Regions from separate parts of the Knoellia pratensis genome, predicted to be linked through region 1. Evidence: predicted binding sites of a transcription regulator. Region 1 holds the regulator's gene; each other region holds the start of a gene.
What was found. The regulator HrcA, encoded in region 1, represses chaperone genes, less so after heat shock. The targets are predictions, from matches to a motif close to TTNGCACTCGNNNNNNNCGAGTGCNAA.
Positions count from the first base shown of each region.

Region 1 (7,122 bases):
CCCAGTTCGCGACCGCGCTCTACGAAGGGCGCGAGGAGAAGGTGGCGGCGGGATACCCGCTCGGCCGACTCGGTGTGCCCGAGGACATCGCTGCCGTCGTCGCCTTTCTGCTCTCCGACGATGCGGCCTGGATGACCGGCCAGCTGATCGTCGTCGACGGAGGCCTGCTCCTCAAGGGCGGCGTCTGAAAATCGACTGAACTCGCCTGTCTCACAGTCGAGATAGACCGACGCGCCGTGCGAGCGATGGCTGGCACGGCGCGTCGGTCTGTCTCGAATCGAGTCAGGACGTGGAGTACCTCACTTGACGAAGGCGTAGGTCAGGGGCGGGTCCCACAGCTCGCCCTTGTTGGCCCTCACCGCGCCGATGATATGCACCACGAAGGCCCACACGTTGACGGCGATGAGCAGTGGAACGCCGATGATGGCGCCGATGAGCGTCGCGATGAGTAGCCAAGAGACCAAGCTCCCGATACCCGCCATGATTTGCACGTTGAGCGAGTTTGCCGAGTGCCGCTTGACGAAGTCGCCCCGCTCCTTGAAGAGGAGATACACGACCAGAGAACCGACGAAGCCCGCGACACCGGCGCTGAAGATCATGCCGGCCAGGCCGATGAGGTGGCTGAGCATGCCCCACTGGCGCTGCTGGGCCGGGTCGAGGACCTGCTGCGGGGTGTGGGCCACGGGTTGGCCCGGGTAGGCCTGACCGGGGGTTGGCTGCTGGTGGGCCGACTGCTGCGGCTGCTGGAACGTCGTCTCGTAGGGCTGCTGCGGGGGAGGGGGCGGCGGCTGCTCACCGTGGGACGGCTGCGGGGGAGCGGGCGGCGACTGCTGGGGGTCCTGCCCCTGCGGAACCTCGGGTTGCGGGGTGGTGGTCATGGTGTCCTCCTTCAGGGGACGGGGTGCTGTCATCCAGTCAAACCCATCCGGAGGCCGAATGATCCCCACTTCGGGGTGAGATCAGGGTGTGGTCAGGGGCGACCCTGCCGCGCAGGGTGAGCGCCCGGCACACCCCGACAGGCCCGAAGGGTGCTGCCGTCCCTCAGTGCACGGTGACGAAGTCGATGAGCTCCTCGACGCGGCCCAGGAGCGAGGGCTCGAGGTCGGCGTAGGAACGCACCGTGCCCAGGATCTGCTTCCAGGCGCGGGCGATGTCGGCCTGGTCGCTGTGGGGCCACCCGAGGTGCGCGCAGATGCCGTGCTTCCACGACGTGCCGCGGGGGATGACGGGCCACTGCTCCATGCCGAGGCGCTCCGGTCGCACGGACTGCCAGACGTCGACATAGGGGTGACCGACGATGAGGACGTGCGGCGCCCAGGGCTTGAGGCGGGACGCGGCGTCCACAACGCGCGTCTCCTTGGTGCCGGGCACGAGGTGGTCGACGAGGACTCCCATCCGTTTGCCGGGCCCAGGGGAGAAGTCACGGATCGCGGCCTCGAGGTCGTCGACTCCGCCGAGGGGCTCGACGACGACGCCCTCGACCCGCAGGTCATGGCCCCAGACCTTCTCGACGAGCTCGGCGTCATGGGTGCCCTCGACGAAGATCCGCGAGGCGCTCGCGACCCTGGCCGGGGCGTTGGTCACCGTGCGCGATCCGCTCGCCGTGCGGGAGGCGGTGGCGCGGGCTGCCGTGAGCCTCGCGTCAGCTGCAGCGGTCGGCCTGGTGAGCGTTACCGGGCGGCCGTCGACGTGGAAGCCAGGTCCGAGGGGGAAGGCCTTGGTCTTGCCGCGCCGGTCCTCGAGGTGGACGACGTGTATGCCGCCGGCCTTCTCGACGCGGACGACGGCCCCGACCCAGCCGGTCTCGACGTCCTCGACGACGACGCCGATCTCGGCGGCAAGAGGCGTGGAGCGGCCCCCGCGAGGTGCCTTCCAGTCGCCGGAGAGCACGTCCCGGCCGTAGCGATCAGTCACCTGCGCGAGGGTAGACGTAGAATTGGCACTCACCAAGCATGAGTGCCAGTGAGGACGGGAGGTGTCGGGGATGAGTGACGAACGTCGGCTCGCGGTGCTGCGCGCCATCGTGCAGGACTACGTCGAGACGTCCGAGCCCGTGGGTTCCAAAGCCCTGCTCGAGCGCCACCGCCTCGGGGTCTCGGCGGCGACGGTGCGCAACGACATGGCCGCCCTCGAGGAGGACGGTCTGATCGCCGCGCCGCACACCAGCGCCGGTCGCATCCCGACCGATGCGGGCTACCGCTTCTTCGTGGACCGGATCAGCGGGGTCAAACCGTTGAGCGGCGCCGAGAAGCGCGCCATCAGCACGTTGCTGGACGGCGCGATCGACCTCGACGACGTGGTCGATCGCACGGTTCGGCTCCTGGCCTCGCTGACCCGCCAGGTCGCGGTGGTCCAGTACCCCTCACTCACGCGCTCGTCCGTGCGACACATCGAGCTCGTCCCCATCGGCGGTTCGCGCCTCCTGGTCGTCCTCATCACGACGACCGGTCGAGTCGAGCAGCGTGTCCTCGAAACGGGCCTGGACCTCGCCGACCCCGCAGCCGAGCGGATGCTCGCGTCGCTGCGTTCCGACGTCAACGGAGCAACGGTCGGCAAGACCCTCGCCGACGCCGCCGGCGGGCTCGGGGAGCTGCCGATGCAGGTCGACCCGGGTGCGCGCGGGCTTCTCGCTGCCATCGCGGCCGAGCTGACCGAGGTCCTCGTCGAGCAGCGTGAGGAGCGCGTCGTCATGGCCGGCGCGTCGCACCTCGTGCGCGCCGGTGAAGACTTCCCCACCTCGATCGGGCCGGTCCTCGAAGCCCTCGAAGAGCACGTCGTCCTCCTCAAGCTCCTCGGCACCGTCACCGAGCAGGGCGATGCCGTCGCCGTGCGCATCGGTGCCGAGAACCCGTATGCCGGGCTGCAGTCCACGTCGCTCGTCACCTCCGGCTACGGCGCGGGATCCGACCTCGTGGCCGGACTCGGTGTCGTGGGCCCGACCCGCATGGACTACCCCACGACGATGGCTGCCGTTCGCGCGGTCGCCACCTACGTCAGCCGGATCCTGGCCGAATGACCCAGCATGACGGCTCAACGTCGAGCCATCCACACGTGACCCCAACAGACCCCAGCGAAGGACGTCCACCACAGTGAACGACTACTACGCCGACCTTGGCGTGGCCCGCGATGCAACCGCCGACGACATCAAGAAGGCCTACCGCCGCGCGGCCCGCAAGCTCCACCCCGACGTGAACTCGGGGCCCGAGGCCGAGGAACAGTTCAAGAAGGTCTCGCAGGCCTACGACGTGCTCTCCGACGTCGAGAAGCGACGCGGTTACGACATGGGCTCCGACCCGTATGCCGGTGGAGCCGCCGGATTCGGCCAGGGCTTCGCGTTCAGCGACATCATGGACGCGTTCTTCGGTCAGGGCGCCGGTCAGGCGCAGGGCCGCGGACCGCGTTCGCGCCAGTCGCGCGGCCAGGATGCGCTCGTGCGCCTCGACCTCGACCTCGTCGACGCCGTCTTCGGTGCCGAGAAGGAACTCGTCGTCGACACCGCCGTCGGTTGCTCCACCTGCCACGGTGCCGGCACCCAGCCCGGCACCGGCACCCGCACCTGTGACGCCTGCCAGGGCTCCGGTTCGATCCAGCAGGTGCAGCGCAGCTTCCTCGGTCAGGTCATGACCTCGCGTCCGTGCGTCAACTGCCAGGCGACAGGTCAGGTCATCGAAGCTCCTTGCTACGAGTGCTCCGGCGACGGTCGGGTGCGCACCCGTCGCACGATGACCATCCGCGTCCCTGCAGGTGTCGACACGGGCACTCGCATCCAGTTGGCGGGCGAGGGCGAGGTGGGCCCCGGAGACGGTCCGCCCGGCGACCTCTACGTCGAGGTGGCGGTGCGTCGCGACACGCGCTTCCAGCGCCAGGGCGATGACCTGCACGCGACGCTCGAGCTCCCGATGACCGCTGCTGCGCTCGGGGCCAGCGTGCCCTTCGAGACCTTTGACGGCGTGAGCGACCTCGACGTGCGCACCGGCATCCAGTCCGGTGAGCAGATCCGCCTGCGGGGGCTCGGGGTGACGCACCTGCGCGGCTCCGGACGCGGCGACATCATCATCCACGCGATGGTGCAGACCCCCACGAAGCTCAGTCACGAGCAGGAGGATCTGCTCCGACAGCTCGCCAGGCTGCGTGAGGAGGAGCAGCCGACGGGTCGCATCACCAACCCCTCGGAGGGTTCGCTCTTCGGCAAGCTCCGCGACGCCTTCAAGGCCCGCTGAGCACCATGACGCTCGCGCTCTATCTCGTGGCTCCGGGGGCGCTCGATACCACCAGTCCGGGTGACGTCGTGGTCCTCGACGGACCTGAGGGGCGCCACGCCGCGACGGTGAAGCGCACCAAGGTGGGCGAGCGGCTCCGACTCTCCGACGGCGTGGGTCGAGTCGTCACGGGTGCGGTCGCGTCGGTCGAGCGGGACCGGCTCACCCTGCGGGCCGAGTCGATCGAGGACGTGAGGGAACCCCGCCCACGGTTCGTTCTCGTCCAGGCTCTCGCCAAGGGGGACCGTGACGACCAGGCCATCGAGGCCGCGACCGAGCTCGGAGTGGACGAGGTCGTCCCGTGGCAGGCCCGTCGCAGCATCGTCCAGTGGCGAGGCGATCGCGGTGCCAAGGCGTGGGCCAAGTGGGACGCCGTGCTCGTGGCTGCGACCAAGCAGTCGCGTCGGCCACGTCGTCCGGTCCTTGCGCCCGCGACGACCACGTCGGCGCTTGCGGATCGCATCGCGACCGGAGCCACGGCATACGTCCTGCATGAAGACGCCGACGAACCGCTCGCCGCCCTCACCCTGCCGAGCGAGGGCGACGTCCTCGTCATCGTCGGACCCGAAGGTGGCATCGCACCGGAAGAACTCGGCACCCTCAAGGACGCCGGGGCATCGATCGTCCGGCTCGGGGACACGGTGCTCCGCTCGTCGAGTGCCGGACCCGCGGCGCTCGCCGTCCTCAGCGCTGCAGCCCGCTGGCGCTGACTGGCGTGCTGACTACTTCACCGTGAAGGTCACCTGACGGTCGGCAATGACCCTGGCTCCGTCCTCCGCCGAGGTGGTGAACGCCCGGAACGTGTAGGTCCCCGGAGCCAGACGTCCGAGGTCGATGGTGAAGGTTCCGCGGCTGGGTGCTCCGATCGAGGCCGTGGCGAAGCCGTCCTGCACCGTCGAGGCGCCCGACTGCAGCTCCCACTCGACGTTCGCCTCCCACGCGACGGCCTGCCCACGCACGACCAGTGGATCCGAGGCGCGCACGGACGCACCGGGCGAGGGGCTGTCGATCCAGATGTCGCACAGGTCGTCCTGCGGCGTCGATGACCGCGTGAAGCTCGAACCGGTCCCGACATGGCCGAGGAGCTGGCCGCCGGCGACGGTGGTGATCCGCACGGGCACATCTCCACGCCCGACCGCTCCCTGGGCCGTCCAGACGAGTGCCGACACTCCCAACTGGGCCGAGTCCGCCGAGGAGGCGCTCGCACCGGGACTCGACAGGCTCAGCGAGATACGGCTTTTCGTCACGGTGACGTCACGCACCGTGACACCGCGCCAGAGTTCCGTGCGCTTGAGCGCCTCGGCGACCGCGGCCGTGACCTTCTGCGACTCGGTGGTCCGGCCGAGCGAAGGCGACCAGAACTCGCGGACCAGGCCGGGGCGGTTCGTCGCCCCACCATTGGTGCCGACCCGATAGATGGCGAGCGCACCCGTGGAGCTGGTCTGGGGCTGCGTCGTGGTCGAGGACGAAGGCGAGCGTGTCGTCGAGGCGCTGGCAGTGGCGCTGGGGGACGGACTCGTCGTCGGCGAGGGTGTCGGACTCGTCGGACTCGTTGGGCTGGGCGTCAGCGACGGCGGCGCGACTGGGAGGGTGCCCTCCGTCTCCGGGCGAGCGGCCCAGACCGTGCCCGCAATGACTGCCGCGGCTGCGGCGACACCGACGCCGGCGAGCCACCGGCCCCGAAACCCGGAGACCTCGGGCTCATGCGCCGCCGCGAGGATCGCGTCGAGCCGGTCGGCTGGACGGATCTCGCGCGCTCGGGCCGCGAGGGCATCACGAAGTTCGCGCTCCGTGTCTGACGGATCCACCTGGGTCGTCATCGCTCCTCCATCTGGGTGCGCAGGGCGGCGAGGCCGCGGTGGGCGTGTGCCTTGACCGATCCGGGCGCGATGCCCAACGCTTCGGCGATCTGGGCCTCGCTGAGGTCGAGGTAGTAGCGCAGGACGAGGACCTCTCGTTGTCGTGCAGGAAGGCGCTGGAGGCGCGCGAAGAGGTCGGCGGCACCGGTCGCGGACATCGCCGAGTCCTCGGCGCTCGCGACGTGGAGCCGGCCCCTGGCGCGGTTCGAGTCGAGGTAGCGCTGCTCGACCTTGTGGTGCCGGAGGGCTGAGCGCGCACCGTTGACCACGCTCTGACGCAGGTATGCCGCCGCCCGCCCTTCCCGGACGTCGTGCCACTTGCGATGGAGCGCGACGAAGGCGTCCTGGGCGATCTCTTCGGCGAGGAGATCGTCGTGCACGAAGAGCCACGCGAGGCGGACCATGGGACGCCAGTGCACGGCATACAGGCTCGACACGCCGTCATCGGCTGCCGCGCGCGCTGCCGCGTCACGTCGTGGGCCCACGAGTGTCATTGTCACGCTGGTGAGACGCGCAGATGGCCCGATCGGTTTACTGTCGGAACATGTCTTCCGCGAACTGCCTGTTCTGCACGTTCGTCTCTCGCGACATCGAGCCGGACGTCGTGGGCGAGACCGAGCACAGCCTCGCCTTCCGTGACGTCAACGCTCAGGCGCCGACGCACGTCCTCGTCGTGCCCAAGCGGCACGTGGCCAATGCCGGCGAACTGGCCGAGGCCTCGGCGGAGGAACTGCAGGACCTGGTCCTCTTGGCTCGGTCCGTCGCGGAGGACGAAGGGTTGGTTGGCGACTACCGACTCGTCTTCAACACGGGCGCCGGTGCCGGGCAGAGCGTGTTCCACGCGCACCTGCACCTTCTCGGTGGCCGGGCAATGAAATGGCCCCCGGGCTGAACCGAACCGTAGACTCAGGGGTGACATGACAGACGCACTTCACCCGTCCACGCCCACCGAGACGTCGGCGCACCTCCCCGTCCACACGGTCACGATCCCCCCTGACGTGCCG
Region 1 covers NZ_JBHTDJ010000003.1:1,184,503-1,191,624, forward strand. Annotated here, with positions in the region: gene ACFQRE_RS15520 (SDR family oxidoreductase) at 1-188, shown strand, start outside; gene ACFQRE_RS15525 (DUF4870 domain-containing protein) at 300-878, opposite strand; gene ACFQRE_RS15530 (DUF3097 domain-containing protein) at 1,042-1,914, opposite strand; gene hrcA (heat-inducible transcriptional repressor HrcA) at 1,985-3,016, shown strand; gene dnaJ (molecular chaperone DnaJ) at 3,090-4,220, shown strand; gene ACFQRE_RS15545 (16S rRNA (uracil(1498)-N(3))-methyltransferase) at 4,226-4,969, shown strand; gene ACFQRE_RS15550 (Gmad2 immunoglobulin-like domain-containing protein) at 4,982-6,079, opposite strand; gene ACFQRE_RS15555 (SigE family RNA polymerase sigma factor) at 6,076-6,612, opposite strand; gene ACFQRE_RS15560 (histidine triad nucleotide-binding protein) at 6,663-7,010, shown strand; gene ACFQRE_RS15565 (PhoH family protein) at 7,036-7,122, shown strand, end outside.

Region 2 (7,122 bases), on a different contig from region 1:
GCCGACCGCGGGCACCATCACGGCACCTGCCGCGACCACTCCCGCCGCCCTGTTCGACAACAGCTCGACCACGGCGACGACGTTCAACACGACGACGCCGACGGTGACCTACAGCCTCTCGGGCATCGGTCAGCGGGCGACGTTCTACACGCTCACCAACGGCGCTGCCGCCGGCGAGCCAAGCGCGTGGCGGGTCGAGGGCAGCAAGGACGGTCGAACCTGGACGACGATCGACAGCCGCACCAGCCAGGCCTTCGCCTGGCGCACCCAGACGCGGCCGTTCAAGATCGCCGCACCCGGCACGTACACGGCATACCGGCTCGTTGTCACGGCGAGCACCGGGACACCGACGCTGTCGGAGATCGAGTTCCTCACAGACGGTTCACACGCCCAGAACACCGGGCTCAAGGTGAGCGCGTCCAGCGCTTTGGAGGGAATCGAAGGTACCCCGATCAGCGGTGCGGTTGCGACCTTCTCCGGCGGCAAGGGATCAGCTGTGGGCGACTTCAGCGCCACGATCGCGTGGGGCGACGGAACGTCGTCGGCCGGCACGATCACCGCTGGTGAGCTCGGCTCGTTCACCGTCAAGGGTGAACACACCTGGGCCGCGCCCGGCGTCTACGAGACGGTCGTGACCGTCAAGGACCCCAAGGGTGAGGCGAGCGCCGTTGGCTCGGTGACCGTGCACCAGGCGGTCGTCCCGTCGTATGCCGCAGGGTTCGACCTCGTCTGCATCGGCAACCCCGGTGAGCAGAGCGTCTGCGACGGCGACCAGGCGGGCGTCTCACGCCCGGCACTGGCCGAGGCCGGCGCTTCACCGGGCAAGCTGATCACCGTGCCGGGCACGGACCTCAAGTTCTCGATGCCGGCGATCCCTGCCGGTGAGAACGACAACGCCACCGGTGCCGGACAGACCCTGCCCGTCACCCTCGCCCCGGGCGCGACCAAGCTGAGCCTCATCGGCACGGCGACCCAGAAGGACCAGGACACCATCGGCAAGGTGACCTACACGGACGGGACGAGCACGGCATACCCGATCCAGTACGGAGACTGGTGTGGCGGTGTGAAGTTCACCAACATCCTCGCGGTGGAGATGACCTCACGCCTCAACGGCACGAGCACGGACGGCTGCCACCTCAAGCTGTTCGCGACCGCGCCTCTCACCATCCCCGCCGGCAGGACGGTGGCCTCGGTGACCCTGCCGACGCAGACCGGCGACCCGCACGCCAACGGTCGGATCCACGTCTTCTCCGTGGCCGACAACGGCACTCCCCTGACGGTGACGCCCGCATCGGGCGCGACCGCCAAGGCCGGCGTCGCCTCGACGGTGACGCTCGGCACCGCCAACGGTGGGGTGCCCGCCGCTGACGGCTACACCGCCCGCGTGGCCTGGGGTGACGGCAGCCCCACCACGGACGCCACCGTCACAGTGGCTGCCGATGGCACTGCCACTCTCTCCGGATCACACACCTGGGCGACTCCGGGTGCGTACACCGTGCGAGTCCTCGTCGGTGACAGTCGCAACGACACCGTGGCCACTGTGGCGGTCAACGTGACCTGACATCTGGTCCTCCGACCAGTCGAGATAGACCGACACGCTGTGCGCGTTCAACCGCGCGCAGCGTGTCGGTCTATCTCGAGTCAGATCACGTCCCACAACTCACCCTGCCGCCTAAAGAAGCCCAGCAGCGGTGACGGCGAGCCACAGGGCAAAAAGCAGGGCCAGCGCAGGATGGACAGACCTCTTCACGCTTGGCTCAATGCCTCGTGTATTCGCTGTGGTCGGCTCGGTGGTGGGAACGACGATGTGTCCGCGCATTGAGTCCAAGACACTGCGCTCCAGACCCCAAAGGCGCACGACGTGCTCTCCGCACACCAGCCGGGGGAACATGACACCTTCACGCAGGGTCTCGAGGCATTCTGCAGGGAGGGTCCACCTCGTCAAGGGATTCACGATGCGCACCACTCCCGGTGCCGTGCGCACGAGCGGCACGGCCCAGATGGCAAAGCCGATCACGCTCAGAGTTGCGAAGAAGAGGTGGATCGACACCAATTCAGTGTCCAACTGGGTCCCATCGGTCCCTTGTGACGGGGTGTAAACGCTGAGTGGGTCGAGGAAGGAAACGAAGAAGAACAGCCCGTAGCCGAGGAGCCATCCAGCTACCTGATTGACCCGATTGCGCCACACCCCAACGCCGCGCCCCACCTGCGACTCTCTTCCATTCACAGGGGAAAGTTGAGCACGAACTGATCGTCCGAGCATCCAGTCCCGGTGCGTGTCAGCGAGCCGGGTGCGCACCACACGAACGCACGTATGCCGCGTGCTCCCCCTGTACGGGAGCACGCGGCATACGCGTTGTGTTCAGAAGCGCTGGGGCTTCACGGGTTCAGCTCAGTGGCTGTGGCCGTGACCGCCGCCGTGGCTGTGACCAGCCCCGCCGTCCTCGTCGACCTTCTTCTCGACGACGAGGGTGTCCGTCGTGAGAACCATCGACGCGATCGACGCTGCGTTGCGCAGGGCCGAACGGGTCACCTTGACCGGGTCGATGACGCCGGCCTTGATCAGGTCGACGTATTCGCCGGTCGCGGCGTTGAGGCCCATGCCCGGCTCCAGCTCGGAGACCTTGGCGACGGCGACGTAGCCCTGGAGACCGGCGTTCTCGGCGATCCAGCGCAGCGGCTCGGCCGCGGCCTTCTGCACGATGGTGGCGCCGACCTTCTCGTCACCCTCGAGACCGAGCGTGTCGATGACCTTGACGGCCTGGATGAGAGCCGAGCCGCCACCGGCGACGATGCCCTCTTCGATGGCCGCGCGGGTCGCCGAGATGGCGTCCTCGATGCGGTGCTTCTTTTCCTTGAGCTCAACCTCGGTGTGGGCACCGACCTTGATGACGCAGACGCCACCGGCGAGCTTGGCGAGGCGCTCCTGGAGCTTCTCGCGGTCCCAGTCGGAGTCGGTGCGCTCGATCTCGGCCTTGATCTGGTTGACGCGGCCATCGACCTCGGCGTGGTCGCCCGAGCCGTCGATGATCGTCGTGTTGTCCTTGGTGACGACGACGCGACGCGCCTGACCGAGAACGGTGAGGTCGGCCGTGTCGAGCTTGAGCCCGACCTCTTCGGCGATGACCTGGCCACCGGTGAGCACGGCAATGTCCTGGAGCATCGCCTTGCGACGGTCTCCGAAGCCGGGAGCCTTGACGGCCACGACGTTGAACGTGCCACGGATCTTGTTGACGACGAGCGTCGACAGGGCCTCACCGTCGATGTCCTCGGCGATGATCACGAGCGGCTTGCCCGACTGGACAACCTTCTCGAGGATCGGGAGGACGTCGGCGATGGCCGAGACCTTGCCCTGGTTGATGAGCACGTAGGCGTCCTCGAGGACGGCCTCCATGCGCTCGGGGTCAGTGACGAAGTAGGGCGAGATGTAGCCCTTGTCGAACTGCATGCCCTCGGTGAACTCGAGCTCGGTGGACGCGGTCGAGGACTCCTCGACGGTGATGACGCCGTCCTTGCCGACCTTGTCGAACGCCTCGGCGATGGTGGCGCCGATCTCCGGGTCCTGGGCGGACAGGGAGGCGACGGAGGCGATCTCGTCCTTGCCGTCGACCTCGCGGGCCGTCTCGAGCAGCTTCTCGGACACGGCGTCAACGGCCTTGTCCATGCCGCGCTTGAGGCCGGCCGGAGCCGCACCGGCGGTGACGTTGCGCAGGCCCTCGCGGACCATGGCCTGGGCCAGGACGGTTGCGGTCGTCGTGCCGTCACCGGCGACGTCGTTGGTCTTGGTCGCGACCTCCTTGGCGAGCTGGGCGCCAAGGTTCTCGTAGGCGTCCTCGAGCTCGATCTCGCGAGCGATGGTGACACCATCGTTCGTGATCGTGGGGGCACCCCACTTCTTGTCGATGACGACGTTGCGGCCCTTGGGGCCGAGCGTCACCTTGACGGCGTTGGCGAGGGCGTCGACGCCCCGCTCGAGCGCCTTGCGGGCGGAGTCGTTGAACTCCAGTTCCTTGGCCATGAATGTCCTTGTCTGATCGTTGCGTCTGCGCCCGTGGTGGCTCTGGCAGCCATCGACGCAGACGCAAGCAGTGGTGGTGATGCGCGTATGCCGTGAGCTCACCGTGGGAGGTGAGCCCACGGCATACGTGGTGGTTCAGATCTTTGTGCCGAGCGAAACCGCTCGGTCAGCCGACGATGGCGAGGACGTCGCGAGCGCTGAGGATCAGGAACTCCTCGCCGCCGTGCTTGACCTCGGTGCCGCCGTACTTGCTGTAGATGACCTTGTCGCCGACGTTGACGTCGAGCGGGACACGGTTGCCGTTGTCGTCGATGCGACCGGGGCCGACCGCGAGGACCTCGCCCTCCTGGGGCTTCTCCTTCGCGGTGTCCGGGATAACGAGACCGGACGCCGTCGTCTGCTCGGCCTCGAGCGACTTGATGACGATGCGGTCCTCGAGCGGCTTGATGGAAACCGACACTGTGTGACCTCCCCTTTGGGATGAGTCGAAGGTGGACAATGGAGCTGCAAAATGTGCGCCGAACTGTGGATCCAACACGCCGTCGCGGGGGTCGAGTCGGTCCGCCTGCGCTGGCACTCACACGTGGCGAGTGCCAATGACCCAAATCTAGGTCGCCGTTAGCACTCGGTCAACTCGAGTGCCAAAAGTTCTCACCGTGTTCGCTGTGGGCGGAGCGCCACGTAAAGCGATTGCGGCGACCGCCTTCGAGCGCAAGGGTCAGGGCATGACCGAACCCGATCCCGCCTCCTTGCTCGAGGCCTACGACAGCCAGCTCCGCCGCGATGCCGAGGTCCCGTCCGCGCTGAGCACCACGGCGCTCGGGCCGCTGCTGCTCGCGACCTACCTGGGCGGGCGCGGATTCATCACCTATCGCGACCTCGCCACCGACGAGGGACCGGCCACGGAGGAGTCGGTGCGTGGGCTCGTCGAGGGGGCGTTGGCGCACTACCGGGCGATGCCCGAGATCCTCCAGGTCGAGTGGAAGACGCGCGGACACGACCATGCCCCGGGACTGCACGAGGCACTGGTGGCCGCCGGTTTCGAGGCGCAGGAGAGCGAGTCGGTGATGATCGGCGACGCCGCCCTCCTCGCTCTGGATCTCGACCTGGCGCAGGGTGTCACCATCCGTCGCCTCACCGACGAGGACGACGTCCTGCGCATGCTCGCGATGCAGAGCGAGGTCTTCGATGACGCACCCGACGAGGCTGCATCACATGCCGAGCAGATCCTGCACCGCCTCCGCACGGCCGACGACATGGAGATGTGGGTCGCTGAAGAGGGTGGCGAGATCGTGAGCGCGGGCCGGCTCGAACCCGTCGAGGGAACCGACTTCGCCGGCATCTGGGGCGGGGCCACCCGACCGGAGCATCGGGGCCGCGGGATCTACCGTGCGCTCACTGCGGCCCGGGCCCGATCGGCCATCGCACAGGGCAAGCGCTGGGTCAACAGCGACTCCACCGAGTTCTCCCGACCGATCCTCGAACGATCCGGCCTCATCAAAGTGTCGACCACGACGCCCTACGTGTGGAAAAGTGCCAGACACACGCCGGCCACCACCTGATCGACAAGGGGTGTGGCGGGTCCTCGCCATGACACTGTCGTCGCCGCACCACTTTGGGGATGCTGATCCAATGAACCGTCTCACCTCGGTCGTCGCTACCGCGATCCTCCTGGCCGCACCCATGACCGCAGTCGCGAGCGCCTCGTCCGCCTCGTCCGCAGCTCCTCAGGGCACCACCGCACCGGCGGCGAAGCCCGCCAAGTCGACCCCTGCCGCCGACACGTTGGCCACCGAGCGCGTGAGAGACGACGCGACACCGGCGGTGGCGTCCGCTGCCGCGGCGACCACCGGGCCGGTCATCGCACTGAACGGGCGCGGCTTCGGGCACGGACGCGGGATGTCGCAGTGGGGTGCGCGCGGAGCGGCGAGCCAGGGACAGACAGTCGCGCAGATCCTCAACTTCTACTACCCGGGGACGACGGCAGCAGACATCGGCAACCCCGAGGTCCGGGTCAACATCACCGCGATGAACCAGCGCTCGACCGTTGTCGTCGCCGAGTCGGGCCTCACCCTCACTGACGGAACGTGCACTGATCCGCTGACAAGGACTGGTGCCACGCAATGGCGCACCACGCCTCTCGCGGGCGGCGCGTGGAAGCTCGAGGCGTACGTCCCGGCCAACTCGAGCTGGTTCGTGGTGACGCCAGCCTGCGCCAGTTTCGCGTCGGCAAAGCACCTCACGTTCGTCGGCGACGGTTCGATCGCGAGCTCGGTCATCACGCTCGTCACGCCGTCGGGCAATCGTCAGTACCGCGGTGGGCTGCGGTCCACCATCGTGCACCTGCCCAGCGGGAGCGGCGGCGCCTACGTCAGCGGCACGGTCAACGTGCTCGCGATGAACGCCTACCTGCGCTCGGTCGTTCCGGCCGAGATGCCGGCCTCCTGGGGTCTCGAGGCGGTCAAGGCGCAGGCCGTGGCCGCACGGTCCTACACCGCGGCCCGACTCGGCAGCCCCAACGGCTTCGACATCTGCGACACCACGGCCTGTCAGGTCTACCCAGGACTGACGAGCTCCAACCCCGAGCACCCGAACTCGGACGCCGCGATCACGGCCACGAGCGGCCAGGTGCGCAAGTACGGCACCGCCATCGCCCAGACCGAGTTCAGCTCGACCAACGGCGGCCAGATCGTCGGGTCGAATCTGCCCTACCAGGTCTCGAAGACCGACCCCTACGACGCTGTGTACGCCGAGGCGCCCGACACCTGGTCCTACCTCACGATGCCGGTGAGCGCGATCGAGAGCGCCTGGTCGAGCATCGGGATCTTCCGGTCGATGAAGATCTCGCGCACCGGTGTGGGTGCCTGGTTCGACGGCCGCGCGTCCTCGATCGAGCTGACGGGTACGACCGGCACCCAGAGCGTCAGCGCGGAGACCTTCCGCTCGAAGCTCAACCTGCGCTCGACCTGGTTCATCCCCGTGGGGTCCTCCGTCGGCACCGACTTCGCCGGCAACGGGTTCTCCGACCTCATCGCGCGCGATGCCGCTGGCACTCTGTGGAACTACCCCGGTGACGGCCGCGGGGGCTGGCTGCCCCGCACTGC
Region 2 covers NZ_JBHTDJ010000001.1:1,397,034-1,404,155, reverse strand. Annotated here, with positions in the region: gene ACFQRE_RS06740 (GH92 family glycosyl hydrolase) at 1-1,561, shown strand, start outside; gene ACFQRE_RS06735 (hypothetical protein) at 1,673-2,302, opposite strand; gene groL (chaperonin GroEL) at 2,393-4,018, opposite strand; gene groES (co-chaperone GroES) at 4,185-4,478, opposite strand; gene ACFQRE_RS06720 (GNAT family N-acetyltransferase) at 4,744-5,580, shown strand; gene ACFQRE_RS06715 (SpoIID/LytB domain-containing protein) at 5,651-7,122, shown strand, end outside.
Region 2: groES (co-chaperone GroES) is a predicted target of HrcA. The motif match lies at 4,637-4,663, and genes of this name have one in related genera.

Region 3 (7,122 bases), on a different contig from region 1:
TCTTCGACCTCGACGGCACGCTCGCCAACACCATCCCGCTCATCGTCGCGAGCTACCAGCACGCGTTCCGCGAGGTGCGCGGCGAGGAGATCGACGACGCCAGGGCCCGGGCCTGGATCGGGCGGCCGCTCCTCGGCGCCCTCCTCGAGGAAGACCCCGAGCGCGGGCACGACCTCGACTCCACCTACCGCGAGTGGAACCTTGCCAACACCGAGCGGCTCATCGAGCGCTACGACGGTGTCCCCGAGATGCTCACGACGCTCACTGCCGCAGGCGCCAACGTCCACATCGTCACGAGCAAGCGCACCGACACGGCCCGGTTGGCGCTCGTGGGAGTCGGGATCGACCACCTCATCGACGTCGTCGGCGCGCTCGAGCACACGACGAACCACAAGCCCCACCCCGAGCCCCTTCTCGTCGCGGCCGCCAAGCTCGGCGTCGACCCCACCACGGCCGTCTACGTCGGCGACGCCACCGTCGACATCATCGCGGCCCGCGCTGCCGGCATGGCCGCGGTCGCCGTGACCTGGGGCGCAGGGGAGCGCGCGGCACTTGAGGCGACCGACCCGGACACGGTCGTCGACAGCGTCGGCGAGCTCACGGCATACCTGATGACGGGGCCCATGTGACACCTGAGGCGTCTGAGCAGACCGACCCGGCGTGTGTCCAGCGGACACGCCGAGCCTAATGACAGCCGTGTCATTCGACCGATAGGGTGGCCATCGCAGCCGTCGCACCAGAAGGGTCGAACCGTGAACGCCGTCCACGAAGAGCAGTCCGCAGCACCCAGTGTCGAGGGGCTGACCGACCGTGACCGCCGCATCATCGACTTCGAGCGCCAGTGGTGGAAGTACGCCGGGTCCAAGGAGTCGGCCATCAAGGAGCTCTTCGACATGAGCCCCACGCGCTACTACCAGGTGCTCAACGCCCTCATCGACAGCACCGTGGCGCTCGAGCACGACCCGATGCTCGTCAAGCGCCTGCGCCGTCAGCGCGCGACCCGTCAGCGCGCGCGCTCGGCACGCCGCCTCGGCCTGCAGCCGCAGGGCTGACCCGGTGAGCGAGCTCGACTGGAGCACGCCCGATGGCCTCGCCGCCATCAAGGACCACCTCTCCGCCAAGATCGAGGGCTGGCGCCCTCCTGTGGCGTATGCCGTGGGGCTGAGTTCCGCGTCCAGCTCGGCTGAGCTGGACTTCGGGCACGTCAACGCTCCGGGCGGCCGGCACGGGCTCCCCGCAGTCATCCTGGCCACGGTGCTGGGACACGACGGATCGACCGCCACCCTCGAGTTGACGACCTCGCAGCTCGCCGCCGCCGTGGAGTCGCTCGAGCCGGCCGAGGCCTGCACGGAGCTCGACCACCCAAACCTTGCCGCCTGGCGAGTGGCCCTGGCCGAGGCGCAGTCCAATCCGGCCCGCACCCTGGTCGCCGTGTTCGTCGCGGACCTGGACGACCCGGTGGCCTCGGAGGCCGACGGCACGATGCGAGCCACGTTCGAGGGCCACGCACCGACTCTCTGAGGCTGCTGCCTGAAAGAAAGTCCCGCTGGCACGCAACCGAATCGCCTCGGCGCACGTAGTGATGGTCAGAGCCACAGGGGGTGGCTCGTGACCGGCCCAGTGCCGAGAACCAGGGGGGACCACGTGTCTCGCAAGATCCGCACCATGACTGCCATCGGCTTCACCGCCGCGACGTTTGCCGCCATCGCGGCGCCGTCGCAGGCCGCACCCAAAGCCAAGGTGCCGCTCAGCTCGACCCTGATCGGGGAGTGGCGTGTCGGGGGAACCTTGGCTGGGGCGCCGGGCAACGTCCACACCGGCAACATCAACCTCAGTGACGGGTCGGGCCGGTTGACCGCACTCAGCGCCTACGACTGGCAGTGCCCCGAGGAGTCGTCCTCTCCCGACGACGGCTCCTGCATCCAGCTGCGCCGCACCAGCGCCATGGACTTCGAGGCCGCCGCCGATCTGAGCATTGCCAAGAAGCTCAGGTCGGCCATCGGATCCTCGTCCGTCGTCGGCGAGGTCGTGGACGGTGAGGGCGACTCCGTCCCCACGGCTCTGGGCATCTCCGCCGCCTTCACCGGTGCTGGGCCCCTGACCCAGGAGGCCCACGAGCAGTCCGACCCCACGGCTGGCACCTACACGCTGGTCGTTCAGGAGCGCGCCGCAGTCGGGACCGTGACCTACAACGGCACCGAGATCCAAGGCGTGACCGGTCACATCGTCACGCAGACCCGCCGCTGACCGGGCGCGAGGAGCGTCCACAAGCCGCGTCCGCGCGGATGGTCCGAGTGAGGCCGTCCGCGCGGACGCACGTGTCTGGGGGAGGTGCGCACACGGCATACCGGCGTGTCGTGTCCCTTTGGAGGGATTGGTGAGAAAAGTGCGAGGTCCAGTGGGTGTGGAGCGTTTGCACTCTCCACCCGAGAGTGCCAATAATGGGTTGGCACTCTCGGCATGAGAGTGACAATCTGGCCAGTCTGGTGAGGGTCGGCACGCGCACAGACATGAAGTGCGCAGGCCTGCTCGTCCGTCGCGGGCGCCACCTGGCCAACACCTTCGATTCGCGTGGGAGGAACCACCCGAATGGCCAAGATCATCGCATTTGATGAAGAGGCACGCCGCGGACTCGAGCGAGGAATGAACATCCTCGCCGACGCCGTCAGAGTCACCCTGGGCCCCAAGGGCCGCAACGTCGTGCTGGAGAAGAAGTGGGGAGCCCCCACGATCACCAACGACGGTGTGTCCATCGCCAAGGAGATCGAGCTCGACGACCCCTACGAGAAGATCGGCGCCGAGCTGGTCAAGGAGGTCGCCAAGAAGACCGACGACGTCGCCGGTGACGGCACGACGACGGCGACCGTTCTCGCCCAGGCCCTCGTCAAGGAAGGCCTGCGCAACGTTGCGGCTGGCGCCAACCCGATGGCGCTCAAGCGCGGCATCGAGAAGGCTGTCGAGGCTGTCTCCGCTGAGCTGCTCAACAACGCCAAGGACGTCGAGACCAAGGAGCAGATTGCTGCTACCGCCTCGATCTCCGCAGCTGACCCCCTGATCGGCGAGATGATCGCCGAGGCCATGGACAAGGTCGGCAAGGAAGGCGTCATCACGGTCGAGGAGAGCAACACCTTCGGTCTCGAGCTCGAGCTCACCGAGGGCATGCGCTTCGACAAGGGCTACATCAGCCACTACTTCGTGACCGACCCCGAGCGCATGGAGACCGTCCTCGACGACCCCTACGTGCTCGTCGTCAACTCCAAGATCGGCCAGATCAAGGACCTGCTGCCGCTGCTGGAGAAGGTCATGCAGTCCGGCAAGCCGCTGCTCATCATTGCCGAGGACGTCGAGGGCGAAGCGCTCTCCACACTCGTCGTCAACAAGATCCGCGGCACCTTCAAGTCGGTTGCCGTCAAGGCTCCCGGCTTCGGTGACCGTCGCAAGGCCATGCTCGCCGACATCGCCATCCTCACCGGTGGTCAGGTCATCTCCGAGGAGGTCGGGCTCAAGCTCGACACCGCAGAGATCGACCTGCTCGGCAAGGCCCGCAAGGTCGTTGTCACCAAGGACGAGACGACCATCGTCGAGGGTGACGGGGACGCCGACCAGATCCAGGGTCGCGTCAACCAGATCCGCGCCGAGATCGAGAAGTCGGACTCCGACTACGACCGCGAGAAGCTCCAGGAGCGCCTCGCCAAGCTCGCCGGTGGCGTCGCTGTCATCAAGGCGGGCGCGGCCACCGAGGTCGAGCTCAAGGAGCGCAAGCACCGCATCGAGGACGCCGTGCGCAACGCCAAGGCTGCCGTCGAAGAGGGCATCGTCGCCGGTGGTGGCGTCGCTCTCCTCCAGGCCGGCAAGGTCGCGTTCGAGAAGCTCGAGCTCGAGGGTGACGAGGCGACGGGCGCCAACATCGTGCGTGTCGCGATCTCGGCTCCGCTCAAGCAGATCGCCATCAACGCTGGCCTCGAAGGCGGCGTCGTCTCCGAGAAGGTCGCCAACCTCGAGTCCGGTTGGGGCCTCAACGCCGCGACGGGTGAGTACGTCGACCTCATCGCTGCGGGCATCATCGACCCGGCCAAGGTGACGCGTTCCGCGCTCCAGAACGCCGCGTCGATCGCCGCGCTGTTCCTCACCACTGAGGCAGTCATCGCCGACAAGCCCGAAAAGGCTGGCCCCCCGATGCAGGGTGGCGGCGACGAGATGGGCGGTATGGGTTTCTGACCCGTACGCACTGATCGAAGCGCAGCCGACCACACGGCATACGCGAAGGAAGGGCGGTCTCCCCAACGGGAGGCCGCCCTTTCGCGTTCCGCGTTCAGGGTGCTCTCAGGGTTCTCTGGGGGAAGAAACCCACAGCGCGTATGCCGTCCGCCACCTAGCGTGGTCGCCATGACCACTGACCAAGCTCTCGAACGCCGCGACACCAGCACCACCGGCCCGGCTCGGGTCGCCGCTCGCGTGACCGACCTCGTCAAGACCTACGGCTCCGGCGACATGGCCGTCACCGCCCTCAAGGGCGTGAGCCTCGACCTCAACCGACGCGAGTTCACCGCGATCATGGGCCCGTCCGGGTCGGGCAAGTCCACGCTCATGCACTGCGCGGCTGGGCTGGACTCGGTGACGAGTGGTTCGGTGCAGCTGGGCGACATCGAGCTCACCACGCTCAAGGAGAAGGACCTCACGAAGGTTCGGCGCGACCACATCGGCTTCGTCTTCCAGTCCTTCAACCTCATCCCGACGCTGAACGCCGAGGAGAACATCCTCCTGCCGCTCTCGATTGCCGGGCGCAAGCCGGACCGCGCCTGGTTCGACCAGGTCATTTCGACCGTCGGACTGGGCGACCGGTTGGGGCACCGTCCCGGCGAGCTGTCGGGTGGACAGCAGCAGCGCGTGGCCTGCGCGCGCGCATTGGTGAGCCGGCCCGAGATCATCTTCGCCGACGAGCCGACGGGCAACCTCGACTCGACCTCCGGCGCCGAGGTGCTCGGGTTCCTGCGTCGCTCCGTCGATGAGTTCGGTCAGACGATCGTCATGGTCACCCACGACCCGGGGGCCGCGAGCTGGACCGACCGAGTGGTCTTCCTCGCTGACGGCAAGATCGTCACCGAGCTGCGCGAGCCGACGCCCGAGCTGATCCTCGAGACGATGAAGAACATCGACTCGAACGCGAAGGGCTGACCGATGCTTCGCGCCAGCTGGAAGAGCCTCATGGCCCGCAAGCTGCGGCTGTTCATGAGTGCCTTCGCCATCATCCTCGGCGTGGCCTTCGTTGCCGGCTCCTTCGTCTTCACCGACACCCTCGGCAAGAGCTTCGACTCGATCATGAACGGATCCGTGGGCGACGTCGTCGTGCGCCCGGTGACCGGTGAGGTCGACCTCGAGCAGCAGCCGTCCAGCGCCACGCTCCCCGGCTCGCTCGTCAAGGAGCTCGCCGAGGTCGAGGGTGCGGCGCGCGCCGACGGCAACATCACCAACTTCGGCACGTTCGTCGTCGGCAAGAACGGCAAACTCATCGGCGGCTTCGGGCCCCCCGGGCTCGGGTTGAACTACACCGATAGCCCTGCCGCCAAGGGTCTGCGGCCACTCACGCTCGACTCAGGTCACTGGCCCCAGGGGCCGGGGGAGGTCGTCCTCGACAACAAGACCGCGACCAAGGCCGGCTATCTCGTGGGCGAGAAGGTCAACATCGTCAGCTCGGGCGCCCAGCCCCGGATCCAGGCCAAGCTCGTCGGGATCGCGACGATGGACGGAGGCCTCGCTGGTGCGAGCCTGTCCATCTTCGACACCGCCCAGGCTCGGGCCCTCTTCATGGAGGGCAAGGACGTCTACAGCGACATCTGGGTGACGGCCGCTCCGGGAACCAGCCAGGCGGAACTGCGTGACGCCGTTGCGGCCAAGCTGCCCAGCGGGGTCGAGGCCGTCACCGGTGACGCGGCCGCCAAGGCTGCTGCGAGCGACATCCAGGAGGCGCTCGGCTTCATCACGACGTTCCTGCTGATCTTTGCCGGGGTGGCGCTCGTCGTGGGTTCGTTCCTCATCGTCAACACGTTCAGCATCCTTGTGGCACAGCGGTCCCGCGAGCTCGCGCTGTTCCGGGCAATGGGGGCGACGCGGCGACAGGTGGCTCGATCGGTGCTCTTCGAGGCCACCGTCATCGGGCTCGTCGGCTCGATCATCGGACTGGGTCTCGGCGTTGTCCTTGCCATGGGCATCCGCGTCCTCTTCGGCCGGTTCGGTCTGGACCTCAGTGGCCAGTCGCTCATCATCACCCCCCGCACGGTCGTTGTGTCCTTGGTCGTCGGGCTCTTCGTGACCCTCATCGCGGCCTACCTTCCGGCACGCAAGGCGGGCAAGGTCCCGCCGGTCGCGGCGATGCGCGACGATGCCGTCCTGGCCGAGAGCGGCATGCGCGGACGCATCATCGTCGGTGGCCTCCTCACGATCGTGGGCGCCGCCCTGCTCATCACCGGGCTGTTCGTCGACGTGCCGAACCCCACCTACTGGGTCGGCGGAGGCATCCTCGGGGTCGTCCTCGGGGTGGCCCTGATCAGCCCACTCGTCGGGCGTCCGGTCATCGCGGCCATCGGCTGGATCTGGCGCAAGGTCTTCGGGGCCGTCGGCCTCATGGCCGAGCAGAACGCGCAGCGCAACCCGCGTCGCACCGCCGCCACGGCATCGGCGCTCATGATCGGCGTGACCCTCGTGTCGATGATGGCGGTCTTCGGGGCCAGTGCGAAGGCGAGCATCGACAAGTCCATCGAGAAGGAGTTCGTTGCGGACTACGTCGTGTCGAGCGTCGTGGGCACGCCGTTCTCGACCGAGGTCACGAAGGAGCTCACGGCCGTTCCCGGGGTCGAGGAGGTCGCGGCCTTCCGCTGGGACGCCCTCGACGTCAAGGGCGAGCGCGGTGGGGTCATCGGGATCGACCCCGGCCACGTCAGCGTGCTCGGGCCGACGCCGATGGTGTCGGGACGGCTCGCCGACCTCACGCCCACCACTGTGTCAATCTCGCAGGAGCGGGCCACTGCCGACAAGCTCGCGGTCGGGTCGAAGCTTGATCTGACCCGGGCCGGCGTGACGAAGCCCTTCACGGTGTCGGCCATCCACGGGGAGTCGGCGCTGCTC
Region 3 covers NZ_JBHTDJ010000001.1:1,200,790-1,207,911, forward strand. Annotated here, with positions in the region: gene ACFQRE_RS05805 (HAD family hydrolase) at 1-629, shown strand, start outside; gene ACFQRE_RS05810 (DUF3263 domain-containing protein) at 753-1,052, shown strand; gene ACFQRE_RS05815 (hypothetical protein) at 1,057-1,521, shown strand; gene ACFQRE_RS05820 (hypothetical protein) at 1,645-2,247, shown strand; gene groL (chaperonin GroEL) at 2,590-4,218, shown strand; gene ACFQRE_RS05830 (ABC transporter ATP-binding protein) at 4,387-5,175, shown strand; gene ACFQRE_RS05835 (ABC transporter permease) at 5,179-7,122, shown strand, end outside.
Region 3: groL (chaperonin GroEL) is a predicted target of HrcA. The motif match lies at 2,447-2,473, and genes of this name have one in related genera.